One region of the Moritella sp. 28 genome, then DNA from elsewhere that is predicted to be linked to it. Evidence: predicted binding sites of a transcription regulator. Region 1 holds the regulator's gene; each other region holds the start of a gene.
What was found. Region 1 encodes NrdR, which represses ribonucleotide reductase genes. Its sites were predicted from a motif close to AAACACNANATNTNGTGTTT; they were not measured.
Positions count from the first base shown of each region.

Region 2: a site for NrdR is predicted at 2,776-2,795, ahead of nrdD (anaerobic ribonucleoside-triphosphate reductase). Genes of this name have one in related genera too.
Region 3: a site for NrdR is predicted at 3,586-3,605, ahead of nrdA (class 1a ribonucleoside-diphosphate reductase subunit alpha). Genes of this name have one in related genera too.

Region 1 is NZ_CP056121.1:732,322-739,867, forward strand. It holds gene galU (UTP--glucose-1-phosphate uridylyltransferase GalU) at 1-824, shown strand, start outside; gene torD (molecular chaperone TorD) at 897-1,550, opposite strand; gene glyA (serine hydroxymethyltransferase) at 1,776-3,029, shown strand; gene HWV02_RS03385 (hypothetical protein) at 3,308-3,601, shown strand; gene HWV02_RS03390 (DUF4124 domain-containing protein) at 3,874-5,244, shown strand; gene nrdR (transcriptional regulator NrdR) at 5,419-5,868, shown strand; gene ribD (bifunctional diaminohydroxyphosphoribosylaminopyrimidine deaminase/5-amino-6-(5-phosphoribosylamino)uracil reductase RibD) at 5,840-7,189, shown strand; gene HWV02_RS03405 (riboflavin synthase) at 7,189-7,546, shown strand, end outside.
Region 2 is NZ_CP056121.1:3,560,543-3,568,088, reverse strand. It holds gene nrdG (anaerobic ribonucleoside-triphosphate reductase-activating protein) at 1-478, opposite strand, end outside; gene nrdD (anaerobic ribonucleoside-triphosphate reductase) at 574-2,709, opposite strand; tRNA gene HWV02_RS15745 (tRNA-Ser) at 3,015-3,105, shown strand; gene HWV02_RS15740 (TlpA disulfide reductase family protein) at 3,254-3,769, shown strand; gene HWV02_RS15735 (DUF4266 domain-containing protein) at 3,811-4,023, shown strand; gene HWV02_RS15730 (DUF3570 domain-containing protein) at 4,014-5,276, shown strand; gene HWV02_RS15725 (FAD:protein FMN transferase) at 5,313-6,257, shown strand; gene HWV02_RS15720 (D-2-hydroxyacid dehydrogenase) at 6,254-7,210, opposite strand; gene trpS (tryptophan--tRNA ligase) at 7,541-7,546, shown strand, end outside.
Region 3 is NZ_CP056121.1:2,085,407-2,092,952, forward strand. It holds gene yfaE (class I ribonucleotide reductase maintenance protein YfaE) at 1-23, opposite strand, end outside; gene nrdB (class Ia ribonucleoside-diphosphate reductase subunit beta) at 23-1,153, opposite strand; gene nrdA (class 1a ribonucleoside-diphosphate reductase subunit alpha) at 1,245-3,518, opposite strand; gene ubiG (bifunctional 2-polyprenyl-6-hydroxyphenol methylase/3-demethylubiquinol 3-O-methyltransferase UbiG) at 4,113-4,811, opposite strand; gene gyrA (DNA topoisomerase (ATP-hydrolyzing) subunit A) at 5,061-7,546, shown strand, end outside.

The DNA of each region.
Region 1 (7,546 bases):
AAGCAATCCCAAAAGAGATGCTACCAGTAGCTGATAAGCCACTTATTCAATACATAGTAAATGAATGCGCAGCTGCAGGTATTACCGAGATTGTGCTAGTTACGCACGCCTCTAAAAATGCCATCGAGAACCATTTTGATACTTCATTTGAATTAGAATCGACGTTAGAGCACCGTGTTAAGCGTCAATTATTAGCGGAAGTACAAGCCATTGCACCAAAAGGTGTGACGATCATGCATATCCGTCAAGGTGTAGCGAAAGGGTTAGGGCATGCAGTATTGTGCGCGAAACCGATTATTGGTGATGAACCGTTTGCGGTAGTATTACCTGACGTTCTGATGGATGAAGTGAGTGCAGATCTAAAAACTGAAAACTTAGCTAGCATGATGCAGCGCTTTGATGAAACCGGTTTTAGTCAGATCATGGTAGAACCTGTACCAATGCACTTAGTGTCTGGTTACGGTGTTGCTGATTGTGGTGGTGTTGAGCTTAGCGCAGGTGAATCAACTAAGATGACTGCGGTGATTGAAAAACCAGCACAAGATAAAGCGCCGTCAAATCTTGCTGTTGCAGGGCGTTATGTATTACCTGCGGCGATCTGGGATCTGCTTGCCCGCACTGCACCTGGTGCAGGCGATGAAATTCAGTTAACTGATGCGATTGATGATTTAATGAAGTTACAAACCGTTGAAGCTTTCCACATTAGCGGCAAGTTACATGATTGTGGTTCAAAATTAGGTTACATGAAAGCATTCATTGAGTATGGCTTACGTCACCCTGAAGTAGGCGCTGATTTACAAGCATTTATTAGTGGCTTGAAATAACACGTGAGTTTGAAATTATAATGTGATGAAACAAAGGGCAGTTTACTGCCCTTTGTTGTATCTAAATAGAGATTAATCTAATTCAGTTTCTAACCAATCTGAATCTAGCTGTGCGAATGCTAATAGTAATTCTACTACCGCCGCATAAAACCCAAATTTGTCACAGTCTTTAACCTTAATTTCAAAATCGCCTAACCAGTTAAGTAAGTGCGTTTGTAAAAAGTCGTGCTGCATTGCGAAGTTAGCGCGGATCTGCGCTTCTGATTCCGAATCTAAGGTTTTTAAGATCAAGTTACCCATGAAGTCTAATTGAATCGCAATATGATCGGCTGGCTCGCTGTATTTATCACTGATATTGATGTTGTGCTTATCGAGTAGCGTAATCATTTTTTGATACGCTTCTTGCATCAAGTGACCTTCTTCACTAGTGAACACAGACTCATACGGGGGCGCAGATGATTTACTGTTACCTAAAAATACTTGTGCGTAGTCGGCACATAACTCTAAACGTGCGTCGTTACGTAGGTTTGCTGCCGCTAATGAACTGATTAGCTTTTCAACTGAAACGGTTAACGCGGGTGTTGCTGCTAAGCCTTGCAAGAAACTTTGGACTTCAGCTGACTGGTATTGACCCAGTTGCTCATCAGATAATTCAGTTGCAAGTGTGCTTGAAAGCCACCAGTAGATCTCTGAACGGGTTTGGCATAATTGGGTTAGTTCATCCATTGTGTTCTCCAAATGGGTATGAGTGCTGTAATTGCGTAGTATTATAGCGAATAAATTTAACCGAGGAGTCAGTTTTGATCAAAGTTAAATTAAAATGCAGTCTTTTCACGCAAAATTGAAATTTTCTCAAGTCTTTATTGTAGGAACTTGGTATTAGTCGCGTTACAATGTGGCCGAAATTTAGTTTACAAACCAACTTGTATTATCTCAATCAGGAGAAAACGGATGTTTACACGTGATATGAATATAGCTGACTATGATGCAGAATTATGGGCAGCAATGACACAAGAAGTAACTCGTCAGGAAGATCATATCGAGCTTATTGCTTCAGAGAACTATACAAGCCCACGCGTAATGGAAGCTCAAGGCTCTCAGCTTACAAATAAGTATGCAGAAGGCTACCCTGGCAAACGCTACTATGGCGGTTGTGAGTATGTTGATATTGCTGAGTCTTTAGCAATCGAACGTGCTAAGCAATTGTTTGGTGCTGATTACGCGAATGTACAACCACACTCTGGTTCACAAGCAAATGCTGCAGTTTACATGGCATTAGTTAAACCAGGTGATACTGTACTAGGCATGAGCCTTGCTCATGGTGGTCATTTAACACACGGTGCAAGCGTAAGCTTCTCGGGTAAAATCTATAACTCAGTTCAGTACGGTATTAATCCTGAAACGGGCGAGCTAGATTATGCTGAAGTTGAAGCGTTAGCAATTGAACATCAACCAAAAATGATTGTTGCTGGTTTCTCTGCGTACTCAGGTGTTGTTGATTGGGCTAAATTCCGTGAAATCGCTGATAAAGTAGGTGCTTTCCTATTCGTTGATATGGCACACGTTGCAGGTTTAGTTGCAGCTGATCTATATCCAAATCCAATGAAACATGCACACGTTGTTACAACAACGACGCATAAAACATTAGGTGGACCACGTGGTGGCCTGATCCTTGCGCAAGCAGACGAAGTGATTGAGAAAAAATTAAACTCAGCAATTTTCCCTGGTGGTCAAGGTGGTCCTTTAATGCACGTTATCGCTGCTAAAGCGGTTGCATTTAAAGAAGCGATGGAACCTGAATTTGCGGTTTACCAACAAAATGTACTTGATTGTGCGAAAAGCATGGTTGCAGTATTACAAGAACGTGGTTTCAAGATCGTTTCTAACGGTACTGAAAATCACCTATTCTTAGTTGATCTGATTGGCAAAGAATACTCAGGTAAAGATGCAGATGCTGCACTGGGTAATGCACATATCACAGTAAACAAAAACTCGGTACCAAACGATCCACGTTCACCATTTGTTACATCTGGTCTACGTATCGGTACGCCTGCACTGGCTCGCCGTGGTATCCCTGCAGATAAAGCTGGCGAACTGGCTGGCTGGATGTGCGACGTATTAGATAACATCGGTAATGAAGATGTAGCTGCAACGGTACGTGCTAACGTACAAGCGCTATGTGCTGAATTCCCTGTATATAAATAGTCTGTACACAAATAATTGGGTGTGTAGACCTCAGGGTCTATAAACATTCGATTAATTTGTTAACCGTAAATGACACTTAACTTGAATCAAGGTTTAAGTGTCATTTACGGTTTTTTTATACCTAAACATTTATACCCTTATCACCTCCAATACCAGCTAATACCTTAAATCATACTATTTCCATGCTTTATTATTGATTCAGGATCATATGATCAGCTGTCATAGAGCGCCAGTTAGCGAACAGGTTAATCCAGTTTCATAGACCAAGGATGGGAAATATGATGAATAAACCTCTATTAAAAAATGCAGTAAAAAAAACACCCGAGCAAATATGTAAAAGGATAAGCATTGCAGCATTTGCTGTTGCGATGATTGGCTGTAGCTCAGTTGATGTATTAACTAAAACTGAAAACGGTGCTTCTTATGAATATCAACTCGGTCAATTTGAGACGATAGAGGTGGTTGATATGGCGCAGGAACATTGTGGTAAGTATGGTAAAAATGCAGAGCTAACTAATCGTTACTCTGATGCTAACCGCATATTGAATACACTTATATTTAATTGTAGTTAGTATTTCTTATCTCTTAATTGTGAAGCCTACGAGATTAAAATGAATGAGGGAGTTTTAAATTACACTTGTAAATGTTAACATATTTGCAACATTTGTTTTCGGTTCGGTTCGGTTCGGTTCGGTGGTTATAGATGAATAGTGACATAAATAGCTGAATAAACACTTGAGATAGCATTCTCAAATTTGGCGATAAATAGAGTGAGGTATAAAGGATGATGCTGAATTCAATAAGAAATTATAAGCGGTTAATATTAGCGTTAGTATGTGGTTCAATGAGCTATTCTACATTTGCTAAAGTATATAGTTGGCGCGATACCGATGGTGCAATGCATTATAGTCAGTTTCCACGTCAGATTGTGGAAAAAAATGCGGCACAGAGTCGCGCTAGTCGTAAGCCAGTCGAAATGAATGATATCGTAAACGATTTATCAGCCACCCAAAATAGTAACTTATTGGATGGGCTTGAAGATATTATTGCTCATGCGAACGTCGAACGCCAAGTTGAAAAGGTTCTGACGCGCACTGACCCTCAGTTGGTCTTAATTGAACAACAGCTTTTACGTCAGCAAGCGCAGCAACGTGCACTCGCTATTGCGAAAAAAGAAGCGCTTGAAAAAGAAAAATTGCTTGTTGTGGCCAATAATATTATTGAAGACCATCATATAAAACCGAAGAATAAATTACCTAGAAATAGCTTCATGGCAGGGGTCCATAAGCGTGTTTATGGTACTGCAGTGATAAAAACCAATGATGTACAGGCAATTGCATCGACACAGTTTGCATCCACAACAGCGAAAAATTCAACCGTTGTTGAAAATACTGAAGCAAAGCAACAGCATAGTAGATTCCTAGCTGAAATTCAGCACAAATTAAAGCGTCAACATGTACCGGAAATTGTTCAAGTATCTCCAAGTTCTGGGCCTATCGTCGTTGTTAATGCTAAACCTTTACTTAAGTCTCCAGCACCAACATATACCTTAGAGCCTGTCGACGCTAGTGTGGTGTCTTCAGTTATGGTTGCCGTTGATGAACCATTAGTTGATCAAATTGATACATTATCACCTGTTGTAGAATCTCGTTCGATAGCGAAGATTAAGCGCAAGAAAAAATCAAAAGCGAGTAATATATTTTTAGCGGGTATTAACAAAAAGTTAAACCGTAATGATAAAGAACTAACAATTGATGAACCAGTGTTCGTCGTGAGCAAAAGTGAATCAAGTCGTAATAACAAGTTGCAGGTCACACCTGAACAAATGCAGAATCAATTCTTAGCTGAGATTAATAAAAAGTTATTCCGAGCGAAACTTGGTTCTGATATTACCCCAGTGGCTGAATTGGCTAAGTCTGAGTCGGTTACTCGTGCGAAGGGAGAGGGCCGCGCGGCAGAGAAAAATAAAGAATTAACGCAGAGCGCAGATCAAATTAAAGCGATCGAAAGTGAAATAAGCAGTCGGGATCATAAATCGAATGACGTGAAACAACCTTCAGAAAAACAGGTTAATTCCGCGTTAATGTTAAGTCGACTAAGCTATAATCACAATGCGCGCTTACCCTTATCACGGGCCGGAATGAGCCAACTCGATAGACAAGGTATTGATGTATCAAGTCAGTTTGTCAATGACGTAAATCGCAGTGCAGAATAAGCAATCCTAAAATATTGGTCGGTTTTTATCTCATTAAAAGAGTGATTGAAAACCGACTGATTATTCAACAATCTGTTAACTTATTTATTAATTCCACGAAATTACCTTCACTTTTCTGTACCCGCCTGCTATTTAACGATAGACTCAGAATAATATTATTCAATAGGATTGTTTATGTTCTGTCCATTTTGTTCTGCGACTGAAACTAAAGTTATCGATTCTCGTCTTGTGGCTGAAGGCCATCAGGTGCGTCGCCGCCGTGAGTGTGCGAAATGTCATGAACGTTTTACTACCTTTGAAACTGCAGAATTAGTGATGCCACGTATCATTAAAACGGATGATACACGTGAACCTTTTAACGAAGATAAACTCGTTAATGGTATTTATCGTGCGCTAGAAAAACGTCCGGTTGCCGCAGAGCAGATTGAACTTGGTATTAATCAAATAAAATCGAGTTTAAGAGCTACTGGTGAGCGTGAAATCGAATCAAGCTTTTTGGGTGAACTGGTGATGGACGTATTGAAAAAGCTCGATAAAGTTGCTTATGTACGGTTCGCTTCTGTTTATCGTTCTTTTGAAGATGTAAAAGAATTTAATGAAGAAATCGCCAAGCTCGACAAATAATCCGTTATCTGAGTCCTCATTGATTATGCCAAACAAATCACGTGCCGAGCTAGATCTACTATTGGAAGAAATTGTATCCATTAGTCAGTTCAATGATACTGACCATTTGCATATGCAACGTGCGCTCGCACTTGCACAAAAAGGCCGTTTTACCACGGCACCGAATCCAAATGTTGGCTGTGTGCTTGTTAAAGCTGGCAAAGTCATCGGTGAAGGTTTTCATTTACGTGCGGGCGAGGCTCACGCTGAAATCCATGCTTTAAATATCGCAGGTGATGATGCCCAGGGGGCCACTTGTTATGTGACGCTTGAACCATGTAGTCATTATGGTCGTACCCCCCCTTGCGCAGCAGCCTTGGTTAATGCGAACGTAAATGAAGTCGTTATTGCTATGGTCGATCCCAATCCGAAAGTAGCAGGTAATGGCATTGCGATCCTTATCGCGGCGGGCATTAAAGTACGGATCGGTTTATTATCAACGCAAGCGCATGCGTTGAATCCTGGTTTTATCTTACGGATGCAGGAACAACGTCCGTTTGTGCGTTTAAAAATGGCGGCAAGCTTAGACGGACGTACAGCATTGAAAAACGGTGAGAGCAAATGGATCACCGGTCCTGCTGCACGGTCTGATGTGCAAGTATACCGCGCACAAGCCAGTGCAATTTTATCGACGGCCAGCACGGTTATTATGGACGATGCTTCACTTAATGTGCGTTATAGTGAGTTAGGTGCAAGCCAAGCCGACTATCCACGAATTAAAACAGATAAGCCACTAATTCAAGTAGACAAGTCTTTGTCTCATGATGAGTTATTAGAACCACAGCTACGTCAGCCAATACGAGTGGTACTGGATAATCATCGGCGACTAGATACACACCTTGCTAAAATAAATAGTGAGTTGAAGCTATTTTCACAGCCCGGTCAGATACTATTAGTTAATGGTGTTAAAAATATAGTCAATGGTGCGACTGAAAATCCAGCTGTCGAGCAGTTATTAGTGAATGAATCGGTATCGCGAATTGAAATTGAGCAAGATAGTCACCATAACATAGATCTAAAACAGTTAATGACCGTATTAGCCCAGCAGGATATTAATGACCTGTGGGTTGAAGCAGGCGCGACACTGGCTGGCGCATTACTTGAAAATAAGCTGGTGGATGAGATAATTATTTATCTGGCACCTAAACTCATGGGTGATAGTGCCAGAGGACTCGCAGTATTAAGCGAGCTAACTGAAATGGCGCAAGTGCCTACATTTAGCTTTACCGATATCACGCAGATCGGGGACGATCTTCGAATTACAGCAAAACCGGAATACTAATGTTTACAGGAATTATTGAAACCGTGGGTACACTCACTGGTTTAACCCCAAAAGGGGCCGATGTGAGCATCACTGTTGATAGTGGTGATCTTGATTTAAGTGACGTAAAACTCGGTGATAGTATCGCGACGAATGGCGTATGCCTTACTGTTGTTGAATTACTCGGCAATGGTTACCGCGCAGATGTGTCATTAGAAACGATTAAACGCTCTGGTTTTGCGCATTACCGTATTGGTGATAAGGTAAACTTAGAAAAAGCGTTAACTTTAAGCACGCGTCTTGGTGGTCACTTAGTCAGTGGTCATGTCGATGGTGTTGCTGAGATTGTTAAGATCAGTAAACTTGGTCGTGCGACTG
Region 2 (7,546 bases), 2.3 Mb from region 1:
CAATTTTCTCACTTTTACTGATCGCGATAATGCGTTGATTTCGGCTACCTCGAAACTTTAATGCCGGATCGATTTGTTGTTGTTCGAATTTACCATCGATAAGGTAATCAATATAATGAACGACGGCCTTTTGTTGTGCAGTTAATTGCTCGATCGTGTAACCAGTCCATAGCCATATATCTTTCCCAACACATTCTCTTTTAACCCTTTTTACAAGTTTCAATATAGTTTCTAAGTTTGCTGGATAGAGGGGATCACCACCGCTTAAGCTTAATCCTCGACGGCGTATTCGTGTATCATTCAAATCATTAATTATCTTGTCTTCTATCTCTTGGTCGAATGGGGAACCATTGCGTGGAGACCAGGTCGATTGGTTATAGCAGCCTTTGCATTGGTGTTCACAACCACTGACAAATAAGGAGACCCTTGTACCTGGGCCATTGATGACATCAAGGTCAAAATATTGAGAGTAGTGCATCTTTACTCCTTAAACGCTAGCCAATAAGCAATTGGCTAGCTAGTTAATTAATCTGAATATGGTTTTATATAAATGTGTTATAAAAATTGAATGATTTATAAATGTTTAACGCGGCGTTTTACTTCTTCCTGTTTACCTTCATTAAAAGGACGTGCATCTGGACTGCCTAAATAACCACATACGCGACGGGTAACAGATACCTTTGCAATATCGTTATTTCCGCATTTAGGGCAGGTGAACCCTCTACTGGTACATTCGAACTCACCGGTATAGTCACACTCGTAACATTCATCAATAGGTGTATTAGTACCGTAATAAGGAACGCGTGAATAGCTGTAATCCCAAACGTTTTCTAATGCCTCAATGTTGTGCTGCATATTCGGGTATTCACCGTAGCAGATAAAACCACCACTACTAATAGCAGGATAGGGCATCTCAAAATCTATTTTGTCGTATGGATTAACTTGTTTTTCTACATCCAGATGGAAGCTATTAGTATAATAACCTTTATCTGTCACATCCGTGATATTACCAAAGGTGATTTTGTCTAATTTAGCAAAACGGCTACACAGATTTTCACTCGGTGTTGCATACAAACTAAATGCGTAACCAGTTTCAGCTGTCCACAGCTCTGTAATAGCTTTCATATGGGTAAGCATGGCAATGGATTTCTGTTGCAATGTTTTACTATCAAAAGGGTGTGTTTGATTGCCAAATAGTGCATTGATTGCTTCGTGTAAACCTATGTAGCCTAAAGAAATAGATGCACGACCATGTTTGAAAATTTCTAATACGTCATCATTTTCTTGCAGACGAACACCGCAAGCTCCTTCCATATACAAGATTGGCGCAACACGCGCTTTGACACCTTTAAGGCGAGATATACGAGTTTCCAGCGCGCGTTTACATAGGATTAAGCGTTCATCGAGTAATTGATAGAATCGCGATTCATCACCGCTTGCTTGAATGGCGATACGCGGTAAATTAAGGCTGACAACACCTAAGTTATTACGGCCTTCATGTACTAATTCACCTTGCTCTTCATAGTTTCCTAAGAAACTACGGCAACCCATAGGTGTCTTAAATGAACCTGTCACTTTGACTACTTGGTCGTAATTTAAAATATCTGGATACATACGTTTACTTGCACACTCAAGCGCAAGCTGCTTAATATCGTAGTTTTCATCGGCAGATTTATGGTTTAAACCATCTTTGATCGCAAAGACCAGTTTTGGAAAAACAGCGGTTTTATGATTCTTGCCTAAACCCGCAATACGGTTTTTAAGGATTGACTGTTGGATCAAGCGAGCTTCCCAACTTGTACCTAAACCAAAACCAAAAGTCACAAAAGGTGTTTGCCCGTTAGCTGTATGTAAGGTATTTACTTCGTATTCTAACGACTGGAATGCATCGTAACATTCTTTTTCAGTGCGTGAACGAGCAAACTCTTCTTTATTAGGGATCGCCCACTCTTCAGCTAAAATTGTGTTTTTGTTAAAACTTGCGGTGACATATGGCGCTAAAATCTCATCAATACGGTTGATTGTGGTACCACCATAAATATGGCTAGCCACTTGTGCAATAATCTGTGCGGTGACTGCCGTTGCCGTAGTAATGGATTTAGGTGTTTCAATCTCAGCGTTACCCATTTTAAAGCCATGCGTTAACATGCCATCAAGGTCGATCAGCATACAGTTAAACATTGGGAAAAAAGGGGCGTAATCAAGATCATGATAATGAATATCGCCAGACTCATGCGCATGGACAATATCGCGTGGCAAGATATGCTGCTTGGCATAATGTTTCGCGACAATTCCCGCCAGTAAATCGCGCTGAGTAGGGATCACTTTGCTATCTTTATTGGCATTTTCATTAAGCAGTGATTCGTTACTTTGCTCAATAAGCCCTTTGATCTCATTGGTCAGAATGCTTTGCGTTTCACGGGCAATATCGCGCTGATGACGATACTCGATATAAGCGCGGGCAATGAGTTTGTTGCTTTCTTGCATCAACACATCTTCAACGGTGTTTTGAATCGTATGGATTTCGATTGCATGTTCACTGGATACATCTTGTTGGATCAGTATTTGATGAACCTTATTCGCCATTTCTGCCGCATAATGACGACTTTCTTGTTGCACTGATTTAGCCGCTGCGAAAATGGCGTTTTGTATGCATTGAATGTTAAAAGGCACACGACAACCATCTCGTTTAATGACAAATAGATCCACAAAATACTCCTTAAATAAACAATGACATTATACACCCACACTATATGTGGGTTAATTTTAAACATTAGACACAATATGTAGTGCATTAGGCTTTAAGTTTACTTTTTTTGTATTGATTTAGATCAAAAATTATTAAGGCTTCACTTGGATTTATCAGGACTGTATTGTCGATCAATAAACAAACTGGTTTTACTTGTAAGTTGCTTTTTAAGCGATATTTAAACGTAAAGTGAGCAGTGATATAGTGATGAGATAAAAAGCTTTACAAGTCCGGGAGCTTATTCTAATATCTGCTCCATTGCTGCGGAGGGGTGGCAGAGTGGCCGAATGCACTGGTCTTGAAAACCAGCAGGGGTTAATAGCTCCTCGAGAGTTCAAATCTCTCCTCCTCCGCCATCCATTCAAGAGAACGCTAATCGATTACTCGTTAAAAGTAGTCGGTTAGCGTTTTTTTATATCCCATTTTCGACATTTTTTTCACTAATCCTCTGCTAACTTCATTACTATAGCCGCACACTTACTCATCTTCTTGGGATCTAAGCTTATGAATCCATGTATCTATAATCGAATTCGTTCTTTTTTTATTGCCGTATCTGTTGTTACTAGTTTACTTTTTTCCACGACCATTTTTGCTGAAAATAAGGTTAGCCAAGCGCCGACATTTGTATTACCTGGTATCAATAATACCCAAGTGAACCTTGAAGACTACCGCGGAAAGGTAGTATTAGTTGATTTTTGGGCATCCTGGTGTACGCCCTGTATTCGTTCATTTCCGTGGATGGAAGAAATGGTTGAAAAGTACGGTGAAAAAGGCTTTGTAGTGATTGCGATTAATATGGATCAAGAATCTATTTTAGCGACCAAATTTTTGCAACGTTATCCAAACAAATTAACTATCGCATTTGATCCGCAAGGTGTTGTCGCTGAGCAGTATGAAATAATGGGATTGCCTAATTCGTTTATACTTAATAAGAAGGGCGAAATTGTGTATAAGCATATCGGCTTTAGATTGGCGGAGTTGGATAAATACGAAGCTGAGATCTTGTCGCTATTACCTTAGACCTAGCTGTTACTGGAGTTAATTAGTTGTGGAGATGCCTTATGAGACGGATTTTATTATTGGCTAGTGTATTGAGTTTAACTGCTTGCTCCTCACTCGGCGTTACACCTTGGGAACGAGACTTGTTAGCGAAACCAGAAATGCAGCTTGCAGATAACCCGATGGAAATAGGGTTTGACGACCACACTTATTTTAGTAAAGAAGGCTCTAGCGGTGGCGGTAATTTTGCTGGTGGGGGCTGTGGATGCAACTAAAAGGAAAAACCTTCACCAATATTTCGATAACGTTAGCAGCTGCCAGCTGTGCACTTGCTGCGCCTGTGACAGCTCAGCCGTCAGAATTAGGCAGTTGGGATGTTGATGCAGGTCTGTTGATTTATGCTGAGAGTGATCATCAAGTGCAAGCCTATGAGGGAGCACTTTCCCTCACTAAGCAAATTGATGACGAGCGCAGTATTAATCTTAAAGGCATTATTGATGTACTTACTGGCGCTTCACCTAATGGCGCGGTTACACAAAATAAAGCGCAAACATTTACCCGTCCGTCAGGTAATGGCAGTTATATTACGGCTGCAAGCGATACATCGATTGATGATACTTTTCATGATACGCGGGTTGCACTGAGTACCCAATACCAACAGCAGTTAAGTCGTCTTTGGTTGTATTCTGGCGGAGCATACCTGTCTAAAGAATATGATTACCTTGCCTTGTCGATCAATAGTGCGCTGGCGCGTGATTTTAATAATCGTAATACCACTGCATCTCTCGGTTTTTCTTATGCCTACGATACTATTGAACCAGAAGGCGGCATCCCAGATCCAGGTGTTTCGGTTGATGATCCTAACAACCGTTTAACGGACTCTGATACCAAGCAAACCCTTGATTTTCTATTTGGTTTAACGCAAGTGATTGATCGTCAAACATTGATGCAATTAAACTATTCGATTAGTGATGTGAATGGTTATCAAACTGACCCCTTTAAAATCTTGTCGGTGGTTGACAGTAATGGGTGGGCGAATGATTATGTTTATGAAAATCGCCCCGATCAGCGCACTAAGCAAAGTTTATTTTGGCGTACTAAATACAATATACAGCCATCTGGCCAAGTGCTTGATGTTAGTTATCGTTATTTTTGGGATGACTGGGGAATAACCTCACATACGATTGACAGTAAATGGCGAGTTCAACTTTCAAACCAACATTTTATTGAGCCACATCTCCGTTATTATTGCCAACAAGCGGCCGATTTTTATCGTGTCTATCTTGATGAAGGCCAGCCAGCTCCGGAATATATGACTGCTGATTATCGCTTGGGTGAGTTACAAACTTATACCGTCGGGCTTAAATACGGTTTACCTATTGCGGGTAATGAGTTCAGTGTGCGTCTTGAATATTATCTTACTCAGGTATCGGGTGATGATTCGTTGGCGAAAGGAGCTGGTATGGCGGGATTAGATATTTATCCAGATAAAAGTGCCATCATGCTGCAGAGCTTCTATCGTTTTTAATACCGTTTTTAATGTTTATATGAGCAGGTATAAGGTTTGAAAAAAGACGATCTATTAAACAAAGGCAGCGCTTTACAGCAAGGCGATACTTCAAAAAAAGCCTTTACCTTAAAACGAAAAGCAGGTTATTGGCTCGGTGAATTCACCGTCATGGCCAGTCCTTGTCAGATCTTATTAGATAACCTCGATGAAGCTCAAGCGGACAACCTTACTGCGCAAGCATATGCAGAAGCAAAGCGCATTGAACTAAAATACAGTCGTTTTCGTGATGACAATATTATTGCCCGCCTTAATAGCTCTGCTGATGAAACTATCTCGGTAGATGAAGAAACGACACGGCTTATTAATTTAGCTGATTTATGTTTTCAACTCAGCGATGGTTTATTTGATATCAGCTCTGGTGTATTGGGTAAACTCTGGCACTTTAAACAGCAAACTCAACTGCCCAGTGACGGAGGTATTAAAGCGCTGCTACCCAACATAGGTTGGCAAAAAGCAAGTTGGCACGCACCGTTATTACGTTTACCAAAAGGTATGCAAATCGACTTGGGTGGTATTGGTAAAGAATACGCGGTCGATAAAGTCGCTCGGCTATTGCAGCAACAAACCGATAACGCATTTTTGGTTAACTTTGGGGGGGATATTTATACCAATCAATTACGCAGTAATGGTGAAGCTTGGCAAGTCGCGATTGAAGATCCACAGCATCTTGGTGAAAGTAAGCTTATGGTTAGCTTAGTCCAAGGAGGCCTTGCAAGTAGTGGTAATAGTCAGCGCTATATTGAAGTCGATGGTCAACGTTATGGTCATATCCTCAACCCTAAGACTGGCTATCCTATTACTAGTGGCCCTGCTCAAGTGACTGTCTATGCCCAAAACTGTGTGCAAGCGGGGATGCTGGCAACCATTGCGTTATTACAAGGTGAGTTTGCTGAAGACTTCTTGAAAGCGCAAGATTGCCGATATTGGCTGTCTAACTAACGACACTGGTTTTGTGGTGTTCCTGCAATAAAGGCATTTATATTGGCAATAAGCTGGTTGGATAATGTCTGAATAGCAGAATCCGATCCCCAAGCGACATGCGGCGTTAATATAAGATTAGGCAGATGTGCATTAGCGATTAAGGGGTTACTGGTATCAGCAGGCTCTTGGGTAAATACATCAACACCTGCGCCAGCAATTTGTTGACTATATAATGCCTCCACTAACGCCTCCTCATCAACCAGACCACCACGTCCCGCGTTAATCAAAACGCTCGTACTCTTCATTAGCTTAAATTCGTCACTGCCGATGATATTGTGCGTTTGCTCTGCAAGTGGGCAATGCAGTGTCAGTACATCCGCTTGTTGTAAGACGAATTCAAATGGGCTGTAGCCTTCACGACACTCATTCGCACCTTTACGCTCAGCAAAAAGTACCGTCATGCCGACTGCTTTGGCCAACGCTGCAACAGCATTACCGAGACTACCTTTACCAATAATACCTATCGTAGAGCCCGCTATATCGGAAATGGGATGGCTAAAGAAGCAGAATTGTTTTTGCTGCTGCCAAACACCGGCTTGAATATCTTGATGGTAACCGACAAGATTTCGTTTTAGTGCAAACATCATGGCTAATACATGTTCAGGTACGGAGTTGGTGGCATAGCCTTGGATGTTACTGACGGTGATGTTGTGCTGGCGACAATAATCTAAATCAATGTTGTTGGTGCCAGTCGCCGCTACGGCAATCATTTTTAATTGTGGGCACTGACTTAATACCTGCATATTTAAAATGACTTTATTAGTAATGACAATGCTTGCATTTTGAAGCCGTTCAATCACTTGCTCCGATGTTGTTGTCGCATACTCATGCCATTGGCAATCAACATCAGGTTTAGGGATCGTAATGTGTTCTGGGATCGTAGAGCGGTCGAGAAAGACAATAGTATCCATGTAAACAAGTCCAATTTGATAGTTAAGATTAATGGTTAAGATTAATGGTTAAGATTGATAGTTAAGATTAATAATTAAGATTAATAATTAAGATTGATAGTTAAGATTAATAATTAAGGTTGAAAGTAGATTGAAATATCGCTTGCGCTAATTTTCGCAGGCTGATACTTTTAATACATGAAATTAAAACCTATTTTTACACATATCACAACATCTTGGTGGCACTCTCTTTTATAAGAGCGGTGTTGAATACTTTTGTTCACAGATCGCCGGATGGCAACTGATGAATAAAGTATGTATGTCTCCGGTAATCTATTTTGGAGATATACAATGGAA
Region 3 (7,546 bases), 1.4 Mb from region 1:
TCAGTTGTCAGCGTAATCGACATTATAGAACGAATGTACCTATGTCTGCGTGGTTGATTTCGGCGTTAATTTGACCAACTAAGTATGAGCTGATTTCAGACTCTTGTGGTGCAACTTGTACGTTATCAGACACTAACCAAGCATTGATCCACGGTAGTGGGTTACTTTTCACTTCAAATGCCGTTGGTAAGCCTACTGCTGCCATACGTGTATTGGTGATGTATTCGATGTAATCAGCAAGAATATCTTTATTCAAACCAATCATTGAACCATCTTTGAACAGATATTCTGCCCAGTCTTTTTCTTGTTGTGCTGCATCAGTAAAGATTTTCAGTGTTTCTTGGAAACATTCAATTGAGATCTCTTGCATCTCTGGATCGTCTTTACCGTCAGCCATCAAGTTTAGAATGTGCTGTGTACTGGTTAAATGCAATGCTTCATCACGGGCAATAAGCTTGATGATTTTAGCGTTACCTTCCATTAATTCACGTTCAGCAAACGCGAAAGAACATGCAAAACTAACATAGAAACGGATTGCTTCAAGCACGTTTACCGATACCATTGCTAGGTATAGCTTTTTCTTCACAGCACGTTGGTTAACAACAACTTTTTCACCGTTAATAACGTGTGTGCCTTCACCAAGTAGGTGTAGCTGCTGAGTCGCATGGATTAAGTCATCGTAATAACCTGCAATGTCTTTAGCACGCTTTAGAATTTCTTCATTGGCAACGATATCATCGAATACTTCTGATGGGTCATTCACGATATTACGAATAATGTGCGTGTATGAACGTGAGTGAATTGTTTCACTGAATGACCAGGTTTCAATCCATGTTTCTAGTTCTGGCAATGAAACCAATGGTAAAAAAGCAACGTTAGGTGAACGGCCTTGAATACTGTCTAATAATGTTTGGTATTTCAGATTACTGATGAAAATGTGTTTTTCATGATCAGGTAATTGCTGATAATCAATACGGTCCTTACTTACATCAACTTCTTCTGGGCGCCAAAAAAATGACAACTGACGTTCAATTAATTTTTCAAAAATTTCATGTTTTTGTTGGTCAAAACGGGCAACGTTAACAGGCTGGCCGAAAAACATTGGTTCTTTTAATTGATCATTTTTAGTTTGGCAAAAAGTAGTGTAACTCATTGGTCATCTCTATTTTATACATTAAATTGGCAGCCTAAGCTGCCAAATGAAAGGGCGTAGGTTTTTATATTGGTGTATGTAATTAGATTGTTTAGATCTTACATGCGCCGCCTTCACAGCCCTCGTCTTCTTTAACTACATCTACGTCTGATGCACCGTCACGTGTGTTATGGTAGTAAAGCGTCTTTAAGCCGTACTTATACGCTAACATCAGGTCCGTTAACAGCGTTGTCATCGGTACTTTTTGCCCCGGGAAACGTTGTGGATCATAGTTAGTGTTAGATGAAATCGCTTGGTCTACGAATTTCTGCATTAAACCAACAAGTTGTAAGTAACCCGTGTTATTTGGGATGTTCCAAAGTAGTTCGTAGTTATCACGCAGATTCTCGTAATCAGGTACCACTTGTTTCAAGATACCGTCTTTACTTGCTTTAATACTGATTAAACCACGTGGTGGCTCAATACCATTTGTCGCATTTGAAATCTGGCTTGATGTTTCTGATGGCATCAATGCTGTTAGTGTTGAGTTACGTAAGCCGTGTTCTTTAATTTCGCTACGTAATGTTTCCCAATCTAGGTGTAACTCTTCATCACAAATTTCATCTAACGCTGACTTATACGTATCAATTGGTAAGATACCTTGTGCGTAAGTTGTTTCGTTAAATGCTAAACACGGACCTTGTTCTTTCGACAGGTTCATTGACGCTTTTAATAGGTAGAATTGAATTGCTTCAAATGTCTTATGCGTTAGGTTGTTTGCGCTACCGTCTGAGTATTTAACACCGTTTTTCGCTAGGTAGTATGCGTAGTTAATCACACCTATACCTAATGAACGACGCGCCATTGTTGACTTTTCAGCCGCAGGCATAGGATAGTCTTGGTAATCAAGTAAGCTATCTAGTGCGCGAACTGCAAGGTCTGCAAGGTTTTCTAATTCACTTAGGTCTTTAATTGCACCAAGGTTGAACGCTGATAATGTACATAGCGCAATTTCACCACTTTCATCACCAGGGTGTTGCATTGGTTTTGTTGGTAATGCAATTTCAAGACATAAGTTACTTTGTCTTACAGGCGCAACCGCTGGGTTGAACGGGCTGTGTGTATTACAGTGATCTACATGTTGAATGTAGATACGACCAGTACTTGCACGCTCTTGCATTACTAAAGCAAACAGTTCGCTGGCTTTAATTGTTTGCTTACGAATTGATGGGTCTTGTTCATAAAGTGTGTACAGACGCTCAAATTCATCCTGATCTTGGAAGAATGCATCATACAAACCATCAACATCTGATGGGCTGAATAAGCTAATGTCTTTGTTATCAATTAAGCGTTGGTACATTAAACGGTTAATTTGCACGCCATAGTCAAGGTGACGCACACGGTTTTCTTCAACACCACGGTTGTTCTTAAGTACTAATAGTGATTCAACCTCTAAGTGCCATAATGGATAGAATAATGTTGCTGCACCACCACGTACGCCGCCTTGTGAGCAAGATTTAACAGCTGTCTGGAAGTGCTTGTAGAATGGGATACAACCAGTGTGGAATGCTTCACCACCACGGATTGAGCTACCTAGGGCACGAATACGACCTGCATTGATACCGATACCAGCACGTTGCGATACATATTTAACAATAGAGTTAGATACTGCATTGATAGAATCTAGGCTATCGTCACACTCAATCAGTACACACGAACTGAATTGACGAGTAGGGGTACGAACACCCGCCATGATTGGTGTCGGTAGTGAAATTTTAAACGTTGACGTTGCTTCGTAGAAACGACGAATGTAGTCCATACGAACAGATTTATCATAAGTCGCGAATAAACTCGCTGCCACTAAGATATATAGAAATTGTGGGCTTTCGAAGATGTCACCAGAAATACGGTTTTGTAGTAGGTATTTACCTTCTAACTGCTTAATTGCACCATAAGAGAAGTTCATGTCACGCCAGTGATCAACTAACTCATCCATTTCTGCGAATTCTTCCGCGGTGTAATCTGCAAGTAGGTGTGCATCATAGCGAAGCGCATCAACATTGAGTTTTACGTGCTCATAAAGCGCAGGTGGTTCAAATTGACCGTATGCTTTCTTGCGTAGGTGGAAGACGGCTAAACGCGCAGACAGATATTGGTAATCTGGTGCTTCTTCACTAATTAAATCAGCTGCAGCTTTGATCATGGTCTCATGTATATCTTCAGTACGTATGCCGTCATAAAACTGGATGTGAGATTTTAACTCAACCAGTGAAACAGATACATTATTCAACCCTTTGGCTGCCCATTTGATCACGCGGTGGATCTTTTCAAGATCGATCGTTTCTTGCTTACCGCTGCGTTTTGTAACTAGTAAATTCTTATTCATTTAGCTGACTGACCTTAAAACAATGTTAAGAACATTTCCACCAACACTAGTATTGATATTCTTGTTAATACACAAGATGTAGTGTTGTCCTGTATTTATGCATACAAGATAGTGTGATAATCGTGTTTTGGCAAGTAGCACTAAACTGAACAACATGTGGATAATTTAGTGAGTTAGTGGCGACTTTCATTCTGGCCTCAGTGATCAATTACGGTTAGCAAAAATCAACAGTAAAAGTGAAAAAAAAAAGAAAAAAAAGTGTTGCCAAGGTTGTGAGGAGATCCTCAATAATTTTGATTATATTTACAGCTAATTCGATTATAAAACTACCACGCAAGTACTAATTTATTATTTTTTGAGCTGGCTGTTATTACAAACAATACCGTCATTTTATACGCAGTAAGTTTCATATTACCTATAAAGTAGATAACTTTGTTTGCGCGTGTTGATTAGAGTAGGCCCAGTTATTTGGGTTAAATGACTGTAAATGGCTATATAGAGGTAGTGAATTTAAAGCAGGAAAAAAGGTGTTGAGTTATTTACCTAACAGCAAAGGCGCTGTTAGGTAAAAGGAGAATTATATTAATTGTTACATTAATCGATAAGCTGTGTGTGTAGCATATAGTTAACGTCAACATTCTCGCCTAGCTTGAACTGGTCTACTAATGGAATGTAATGCAGGCCAGTCATGTGGTGACAGAATAGACCCGATTGATCAACCCAATGTAATAGCTCTGATGGACGAATAAATTTCTTATGGTCATGGGTCCCGTTAGGCATCATTTTTAAGACTTTCTCAGCACCAACAATCATAAACAAATACGATTTTAAATTACGATTGATTGTCGAGAAGAATACATGGCCACCTGGTTTTACAAGACGCATGCAAGCGTTAATCACAGAACCAGGGTCAGGCACGTGTTCTAGCATTTCCATACAAGTGATCACATCAAAGCTGTTTGGTTGCTCTTCAGCTAACTCTTCAATTAATACTTGACGGTATTCAACTTCAGTACCAGATTCAAGCGCATGCAATTTTGCCACATTGAGGGGTTCTTTACCCATATCAACACCCAGCGCTTTTGCACCACGGCGAGCCATGCTCTCAGTTAAGATCCCGCCGCCACAGCCAACATCAAGAACTCTCTTGCCAAATAAGCCGCCACAGCGCTCATCAATGTAATCTAAGCGTAATGGATTGATTTGATGTAATGGCTTGAAGTCACCAGCTGGATCCCACCAACGACTGGCCATGGCTTCAAATTTAGCGATTTCCTGTTTATCTACATTCATACAATGTCTTCTTGATACGTTAATAAGGTGAAAAGTAATAAGGTGAAACATAAAAATATGGGCATAGTATATAACGAGAAAACGATTTCAGAAGTATTATTTATAGATGAGTGAATAAATAGCTAATAAAATTGTATTCAAGTGAGTTAATTTTCTTATATATTGTATTTGCTGGTAAATATTATGCTAGAATGCTTTCTCTAAAAAATATAATAGAAAGCACTTTAAAACTTAGGGGTAAAGGCTTATATGAGTAATTTAGCCACAGAAATCACACCTATCAATATTGAAGAAGAATTAAAAAATTCCTATTTAGATTACGCTATGAGCGTTATTGTTGGTCGTGCTCTTCCTGATGTTCGCGATGGTTTGAAGCCAGTTCATCGCCGCGTTTTATTCGCGATGAACGAATTGAAGAATGATTGGAACAAACCATATAAAAAATCAGCACGTGTTGTTGGTGACGTAATCGGTAAATATCACCCACACGGTGATACAGCTGTTTATGACACTATTGTACGTATGGCGCAGCCTTTCTCTTTGCGCTACATGCTTGTTGATGGTCAAGGTAACTTCGGTTCTGTTGACGGTGATTCTGCAGCCGCAATGCGTTATACCGAAATCAGAATGTCAAAAATCGCGCATGAATTACTTGCTGATTTAGACAAGGAAACGGTAGATTTCGTACCTAACTATGATGGTACTGAATTTATTCCGGAAGTTATGCCTACACGTATCCCTAACCTATTGGTTAATGGTTCGTCAGGTATTGCCGTGGGTATGGCAACGAATATCCCACCTCATAATTTAAATGAGGTTATCAATGGTTGTTTAGCATTAATTCAAAATCCAGACCTAAGTCTTGAAGAATTAATGGAATACATTCCAGGCCCAGATTTCCCAACGAACGGTATCATTAATGGCAAAGCGGGCATTGAGCAAGCTTACCGTACTGGTCGTGGTAAAGTTCATATCCGAGCTCGCGCCGATATTGAAACCAATGACCGTGGTCGTGAAACGATTGTTGTTCATGAACTACCGTACCAAGTAAACAAAGCACGTTTGATTGAACGTATTGCTGAGTTTGTAAAAGATAAGAAAATTGAAGGCATCAGTGCCCTACGCGATGAATCTGATAAAGATGGTATGCGTATGGTCGTTGAAGTTAAGCGTGACGCGGTGGGCGAAGTTGTATTAAACAACCTCTACGCTCAAACGCAAATGCAAGTTGTATTCGGTATCAACATGGTTGCACTGATCGACAAGCAACCAAAAATCTTTACTTTAAAAGAAATGCTAGATGCGTTCTTACGTCATCGTCGTGAAGTTGTTACACGTCGTACAGTATTTGAACTGCGTAAAGCTCGTGAACGTGCTCATATCCTTGAGTCGTTAGCGATTGCATTAGCAAATATTGATGACATTATTGCGCTAATTAAGCAATCAGCAACATCTGCAGAAGCAAAACAAGCCTTGATCAGCCGCGGCTGGCAGTTAGGTGATGTAGCTACAATGCTAGAGCGTGCTGGTGATGATGCTGCGCGTCCTGAATGGTTAGAACCTGAGTACGGTATTCGTGAAGGTTCGTATTTCTTAACAGAGATACAAGCACAAGCGATCTTAGACTTACGTTTACACAAACTAACAGGTCTAGAACACGAGAAAATTCTTAACGAATACAAAGAACTACTCGAAGTTATTGCTGAACTATTACATATTCTTAATACGCCTTCGCGTTTACTAGAAGTTATCACTGAAGAGCTACAAGCTTCAAAAGATGCCTTTGGTGACGAACGTCGTACCGAGATTTCGGCAAGCAGTGCTGACATTAATTTGGAAGACTTAATTGAACGTGAAGATGTTGTAGTAACATTGTCTCACGAAGGTTATGTTAAGTATCAGCCTCTTACTGATTATGAAGCGCAGCGTCGTGGTGGTAAAGGTAAGTCAGCAACGAAGATGAAAGAAGAAGATTTCATTGAACGTCTGTTGGTTGCTAATACACATGATCATATTCTGTGCTTCTCAAGCCGTGGCCGCTTGTACTGGATGAAGGTATATCAATTACCATTAGCTAGTCGTCAAGCCCGTGGTAAGCCAATTGTTAACTTACTACCACTGGAAGAAGGTGAGCGTATTACTGCTATCCTACCTGTGTCTGAGTTTGAAGATAATAAGTTTGTCTTCATGGCAACGGCTAACGGTACAGTGAAGAAAACAGCACTAAGTGCATACAGCAAGCCTCGTGCTGGCGGTATCATCGCTGTTAACCTAAATGAAGGGAATGAACTAATTGGTGTTGATATCACTGATGGTACTAACGACATAATGTTGTTCTCGGATGAAGGTAAAGTAGTACGTTTCTGCGAGTTTGAAGAAACGCCTGTACTTGATGAAGACGGTAACCCGGCTCTAGATGAAAACGGTAAACCTGAAGTTAAGTTCAAAGGTGTACGTCCTATGGGTCGTACAGCGACGGGTGTTCGTGGTATCAAACTTGATGAAGGCCAAAAAGTAGTATCGCTAATCGTACCGAAGAACGATGGTGCAATCTTAACAGCAACAGAAAACGGTTTCGGTAAACGAACTGCACTTGAAGAATACCCTGCGAAGAGTCGTGGTACTAAGGGTGTTGTATCAATTAAAGTAAGTGAACGTAACGGTAAAGTTGTTGGCGCAACGCAGGTACTTGATGGTGATGAGCTAATGCTTATTACTAATGGCGGCACGCTAGT